DNA from 3 places in the Providencia sp. R33 genome. Region 2 is predicted to be linked to each of the others. Evidence: predicted binding sites of a transcription regulator. Region 2 holds the regulator's gene; each other region holds the start of a gene.

Region 1 (2,279 bases), 500 kb from region 2:
CTATCTTTAATTTCTGTTTTCCATGCTGCACGAACAGCTGTCACAACTTCTTTTGGTAACACGGCGTAATCCAGTGCTTCTGCTTGTTTGCCGCCTTTATCGTACGCCCAGTTATAGAAGTCGAGAACCGCTTTGCCTTTCTCAGCATTGGCTTGTTCTTTGTGTACTAAGATGAACGTCGTTGACGTGATTGGCCATGCGTTCGCGCCGTCACGGTTAGTCAGGTCTTGTGCAAACGACTTAGACCAGTCAACTTTTTTCGCTGCTGCGCTGAAGCTTTCACCCGTTGGTGATACCGCTTCGCCATCCGCAGAAACTAACTTAGTATACGCAAGATTATTTTGTTTTGCGTAAGCATATTCAACATAACCGATAGAGCCTGGCAGACGTTGTACGAATGCAGCAACACCGTCGTTACCTTTACCGCCTACGCTGTTTTTCGGCCAGTTAACGGTTGAACCCGCACCGATTTCATCTTTCCAACCTGTGCTGACTTTTGCTAAGTAGCTTGTGAAGACGAATGTGGTACCTGAACCGTCAGAACGTCTTACCACTGCAATAGTTTGGTCTGGTAAGCTCACTTTCGGGTTTAATTTTGCAATAGCCGGGTCATTCCATTTGGTGATTTTACCCAAATAGATATCACCTAATGTGTTGCCATCTAAAGTCAGTTGGCCTGACTCGATGCCTTTTACGTTAACCGCCAGTACCACACCACCGATAACGGTAGGGAATTGGAACAGGCCATCTTCTTTTAATTTTTCGTCAGTCAATGGTGCATCAGACGCACCAAAATCAACGGTTCTTGCATTAATTTGTTTTACACCACCAGAAGAACCGATCCCCTGATAGTTCACTTTATTACCTGTTTCTTTCTGATAAGAGTCTGCCCACTTCGCATAGACAGGAGCAGGGAAGGTCGCGCCAGCTCCGGTCAGGCTGGTAGCAGCAAAAGAAGACATTGCAGTCAGAGATAAAGTTGCTGCCATTACGCTTGCTAAGGTGGTACGCGTCATTTTCATAATCCCTCCGGGGATGTATAGAAACAATCAAGTATAAAATTGTTGGGTGTATGTCACGGTAGGAAAAATAGGACAATTTAGTTACGACAACATGTCGTTTTTATGACAGTTTTATGACAATTGATTATTTTTTCACTGAGGAAGAGATAAAATCAGGCAGGATAAAAATAAAAATAATTTAAATTCAATTAGTTAGAAAAATATCATATCAAGATAAGTTTGAAAAAGAAAAATGACAGACTGTCATAAAAGCGAAAATATTTTTAGTCTAGGCAAAAAAGGATAGCGCTAAATAGTTCAAGTTATCGATAGGCGGCCAAGTAAGGGTATCTCGGGGAGCATACACAAGTATGTGACCCAAGTAACCGAGCGCAGCCAACAACGCTGTAGCGCAAAGTGTGAAGTGTATTTAGCTAAATACAGATAATACTCAAAACAATTTGTGCCGCAGCTAGGCGGCCAAGTAAGGGTATCTCGGGGAGCATACACAAGTATGTGACTCGAGTAACCGAGCGCAGCCAACAACGCTGCGGTGCAATGTGTGAAGTGTATTTAGCTAAATACAGATAATACTCAAAACAATTTGTGCCGCAGCTAGGCGGCCAAGTAAGGGTATCTCGGGGAGCATACACAAGTATGTGACTCGAGTAGCCGAGCGCAGCCAACAACGCTGCGGTGCAATGTGTGAAGTGTATTTAGCTAAATACAGATAATACTCAAAACAATTTGTGCCGCAGCTAGGCGGCCAAGTAAGGATATCTCGGGGAGCATACACAAGTATGTGACTCGAGTAACCGAGCGCAGCCAACAACGCTGCGGTGCAATGTGTGAAGTGTATTTAGCTAAATACAGATAATACTCAAAACAATTTGTGCCGCAGCTAGGCGGCCAAGTAAGGGTATCTCGGGGAGCATACACAAGTATGTGACTCGAGTAGCCGAGCGCAGCCAACAACGCTGCGGTGCAAAGTGTGAAGAGTATTTAGTCTTCTTTTTCTTTGAGGGGGAGAAGAGCCCTAATCGCAAACCCGCCACGCTCACTTTTGTGGATCTCTATACTCCCTTCATGGGCATCCACTATACGGCGTATAATCGCTAGCCCTAAGCCAGTTCCCGTATTACTGCGTGCTTTTTCACCTTGTACAAAGGGTTGGAACAAGCGGTGTATATCTTCTTCTTTGATACCTGCACCATCATCTTCCACTTGGAACCAGACAAAATCCTCAGTTTTACCGCTGCTCACTTTGATCCAGCCATT
Region 2 (2,279 bases):
ACTGCAAAAGCTGCTTGACCAAATTGTCCATTCGATGAGCTTGCTCTTGCATCACATTCAGCGCTTTTTTATTGACGGCAGGCATACCTTCTTGGTCATCCATCACCTCAAGATACCCCTGAATAACGGTAAGTGGCGTGCGTAGTTCATGGCTCACATTGGCAAAAAAATCCCTACGCGCTTTCTCCAACCGGCGTTTTTCAGTGACATCTCGCGCCACCATCAATAACTGCCCTTCTGTATAAGGCAAAATACGAAACTCAACGATTTCCCCGCTATTAAGCTCAATGGTTAATGCTTGGTCATAGCTTTTGATTGAAAAATAGCGGCTAAAATCAGGGTAACGCAGTAGATTGAAAATATGTTGGCCGTTATCCTCTGGCCAGCGAAAACCTAACAACGCCTGCGCATGGCGATTACACCAGAAAATATTGCCCTCAGTGGTCATCATCACGACAGCATCAGGTAAGGATTCAGCCCCACTGCGAAAGCGCTTAATGAGTTGCCCTAATTCGCGGCGACGTTTACGGTTGCGTTGCTGCATCTGGTAAATACCGTAAAATATCGGCTCCCAGCCCCCTCGCCCCTCAGGTGGTAACATGCTTTTATCCAGCCAAAGCCAATAAGACAATTTCAGCAAGTTATATGCATGCCACACTAAAGCGGCCAGTAATGAAACCACTAGCAGCCAAGGCAAGTGCCCGATAAAAACGGACAAAATCAGCGCCGGTAAAATAAATAAAAACAGCCCCCAAATCAGCTGTTTAATCGATAAGCGTTCAAGCACGCATGTCTCTCCCTAATTTGTCGTTAATAACGAACAGAGAAACGGTAGCCCGTACCGCGTACTGTTTGCACCATTTTATCATGACCTTCAGTTTCTAGCGCCTTTCTTAAACGCCGAATGTGTACATCCACCGTTCTATCTTCAACATAAACGTTCGCGCCCCACACATAATTCAAGAGCTGTTCACGGCTGTAAACACGTTCAGGGTGCGTCATAAAGAAATGCAGAAGTTTATATTCCGTTGGTCCCATATCAATTGGGGTTTCGTTACTGGTCACTCGGTGGGAGGTTGGGTCTAAGGTTAACCCATTCATTTCGATGATATCTTCTGTCGACATTGGCGAGATACGACGGAGAATCGCTTTCACACGAGCAATTAATTCTTTCGGGGAAAACGGCTTAATCAAATAATCATCTGCACCGACCTCGAGGCCTTTCACGCGGTCTTCTTCTTCCCCACGAGCGGTTAACATCATCACAGGGACATCGCGAGTGGCGCTATCTCGCTTCATATGTTTAATCACTTGGAGCCCTGAACCACCGGGGATCATCCAATCTAGTAACACTAAATCGGGCAGAGGGTCGACTAACTGTGCAATTGCGCTGTCATAATCATCAGCTTCAATCGGCTGGAAACCATTCTGTTCTAATACAAAACAAACCATTTCTCGGATGGGCGCTTCATCTTCAACCACTAGAATGCGTCTTGCCATGATTGTTCCTGTAAATAAGAAGACATTGTTAATGTGAACGCATTATGCGTCACTTTTATGACAGAATTATGAATGTCTATTCGCAAATCAAATATTTCTCCTTATATTAGCGGGTAAATGTCATCTAAGTGAAATAATTCCGCCATAACACGAGAAAAACACGAGGTTTTGATAGGATAAGGTATACTGGATAGCAGTAATTTATGCCCTTTATTGAAGACAGGAACTGATGGCTCATGCGCATTATTCACACCTCTGACTGGCATCTTGGCCAATACTTTTTTACCAAAAGCCGTGCGCCTGAGCACCAACACTTTTTAAATTGGCTAGTGAACCAAGTCGAAATTCATCACGTTGATGCCGTCATTGTGGCAGGGGATATTTTCGATACTGGGTCCCCCCCAAGCTATGCCCGTGAGTTATATAATAAATTTATTGTAGATTTGCAAAAAACGGGTTGCCAGTTGGTCATTTTGAGCGGAAACCACGATTCCGTCTCTGTTCTGAATGAATCAAGCTCACTATTAAGCTACCTCAATACTCAAGTGGTCACCTCTGGCAGTGAGCCGAATGTTATCACTCTGCACAATAAACAAGCGCAACCCATTGGCCTTGTGTGTGCAATTCCTTTTTTACGACCTCGGGATATCCAACTAAGTGTTGCAGGGCAAAGTATTGAAGAAAAACAACTTTCACTTCAAACTGCCATTCATGATCATTACCAAGCCAGCTACCTACTTGCCCTAGAGCAACGGGTAATGCTCGGTCTGGATATCCCA
Region 3 (2,279 bases), 580 kb from region 2:
TCCCCGCGGATAGCCCAAACTATTTTCTCATTAATATGAACGAGTCACAGCTTAAGTCTGTGACACAGCTATTAGCTCAGTACCAAGTCAAACCAACCGAGTTTAACCCCGTGGTATTGGCACGTTTAACGGATATTAACGACCAATCTGCAATTGAGTGGGCTGATAAGCGCGACCCGAACAATAACACGGTGAGGCGTGAACTCAGTTTGACGTGGCAATCCCAATTGGCGCCAGCAAATATTGTGGATGAAGGCACATGGCCACCGAAAGCGGGTGAAGTATCCATCGAACAAACCGTGGTCAAAGAGCTAGGGTTAAAGCTGGGTGATAAGCTGACATTTAATGCGGGAGCACAAGTTTTTTCGGCGACAGTAAGCAGTATTAGGACGGTGGATTGGGAAAGTTTACGACCAAATTTCTACTTTATTTTCTCGGAAGAAAGCTTATCGAAAATGCCAGCAACATGGCTGAGTAGCTTCCATTATGAAGGTGATGGCCAGTTATTGACGCAACTTAGCCGCCATTACCCAACAATTAATGTGTTGGATACAGGGGCGATCATTACACAGATTCAGCAAATTCTTCAGCAAGTCAGCCAAGCCCTTGAAGTGATGGTGGTTTTGGTTATTTTCTGTGGATTACTGTTATTGCTGGCGCAAATTCAAGTGGGAATGAGCCAACGGGAACGGGAGCTGGTGGTTTATCGAACCTTAGGGGCAAGCAAAAAACTGATGCGCAGAACGCTATGGAGCGAGTTTGCATTGCTTGGCTTAATGGCAGGCCTTGCAGCAGCCTTTGGTGCTGAAATTGCCCTGTGGTTATTGCAGAGCAAAGTGTTTGATTTCCCATGGCAACCTGAATGGCGTATGTGGGTGTTATTGCCTCTGTGTGCGGCTATTTTGCTGTCTATTTGTGGCGGCTGGTTAGGCTTGCGTTTATTAGGCACAGGCAGCCAGCACCGCAGATTACCCAATGGGTGATTAGTTTATAATGAATAATTGGGCGTGAAATTATTTACGCCCAATTAAAATAACTGTCTTCAATCCTTCACAAAACCTTCATTCACTCAAGTTATGATTCTGCCGTCGATTATTGATAGCCTTAAAGTGGAAACATAACCATGCAGCATAAAAATTCAATTAAACGTTCAGTTAAACAGAAAGTAGGTTCATTTTCTTTATTGGCAAGTTTGATTTCATTTAGCCTCTCAGGGTTTGCTCAACAAGAGGTGCCTGCCACATTAGCAGGGCACTCTATTCTTCCCGTTGATTCTACTGTTCCTGCGCCACAAAATGCGCCTTCAGACTTACAAGTTAGCGGTAAATTCACCACGGGGACACGCGTTGATACCCTCGGCAAAGTGGAAGGGAAATCCGCTGATCGCCCAACAGGAAAACACATTCCAATTAAAGGGCAGCCATTACAAGGCCATTCGGGGATTAAACGCATGGCAGATGGCACCTATTGGGTGTTAACAGATAATGGCTTCGGTAATAAAGTGAATTCACCAGACTCGATGCTGTATGTAACGCAATACGATATCGATTTTAAATCAGGCAAAACCACACCACTCAAAACGGTTTTCTTCCATGATCCCGATAAAATCATTCCTTTTCATATTATTAATGAGAGTACACAGGAACGTTATTTAACGGGCAGTGATTTCGACCCAGAAAGTTTTCAATTTGCTGATGGTGCGTTATGGGTAGGGGATGAGTTTGGCCCATACCTGATAAAAATGGATTTGGATGGGAAAGTGCTAGCCCTGTTTGAAACGCAAGTCGATGGCAAAAAAGTGGTTTCCCCTGATCATTACCAAGTTACCACACCGGGTAAACCAACGGATAAAGTGACTTTTCAAGTTAATCGCTCAAAAGGGTTTGAAGGGATGGCTTCCTCGCCAGACGGTTCAAAACTGTACCCAATGCTTGAAGGCGCAATTTGGGTTGATGAAAAACAAGATTATGAAAATGTGGATGGCAAACGAGCTGCACGTATTCTTGAGTTTGATGTGAAAAAACAAGATTGGACAGGTAGAAGTTGGTTATACGTATTTGAAGACAATCAAAATGCTATCGGAGATTTTAATTTAATCGATGAGACCCACGGCTTAATTATCGAACGTGATAATGGTGAGGGGACATCGGATAAAGCCTGCGCCGCGGGCAGTACAAGCACGGAAAATTGCTTTAGTAACCTAGCGAAATTTAAACGCGTATACCGCATTGCTTTTTCAGACGAAAACGTTGGCGGCGCGGTTGATAAGCAGGCGTACA

What was found. The regulator PhoB, encoded in region 2, activates phosphate uptake and scavenging genes when phosphate is short. The targets are predictions, from matches to a motif close to CTGTCATAAAACTGNCNNAT.
Region 1: a site for PhoB is predicted at 1,123-1,142, ahead of pstS (phosphate ABC transporter substrate-binding protein PstS). Genes of this name have one in related genera too.
Region 3: a site for PhoB is predicted at 1,037-1,056, ahead of J6836_RS01480 (esterase-like activity of phytase family protein). Genes of this name have one in related genera too.

Annotation. Positions count from the first base shown of each region.
Region 1 covers NZ_CP072453.1:3,980,473-3,982,751, reverse strand. The annotation lists gene pstS (phosphate ABC transporter substrate-binding protein PstS) at 1-1,022, opposite strand, end outside; gene envZ (two-component system sensor histidine kinase EnvZ) at 2,004-2,279, opposite strand, start outside.
Region 2 covers NZ_CP072453.1:4,481,942-4,484,220, reverse strand. The annotation lists gene phoR (phosphate regulon sensor histidine kinase PhoR) at 1-787, opposite strand, end outside; gene phoB (phosphate regulon transcriptional regulator PhoB) at 811-1,500, opposite strand; gene sbcD (exonuclease subunit SbcD) at 1,737-2,279, shown strand, end outside.
Region 3 covers NZ_CP072453.1:311,380-313,658, forward strand. The annotation lists gene ybbP (putative ABC transporter permease subunit YbbP) at 1-983, shown strand, start outside; gene J6836_RS01480 (esterase-like activity of phytase family protein) at 1,124-2,279, shown strand, end outside.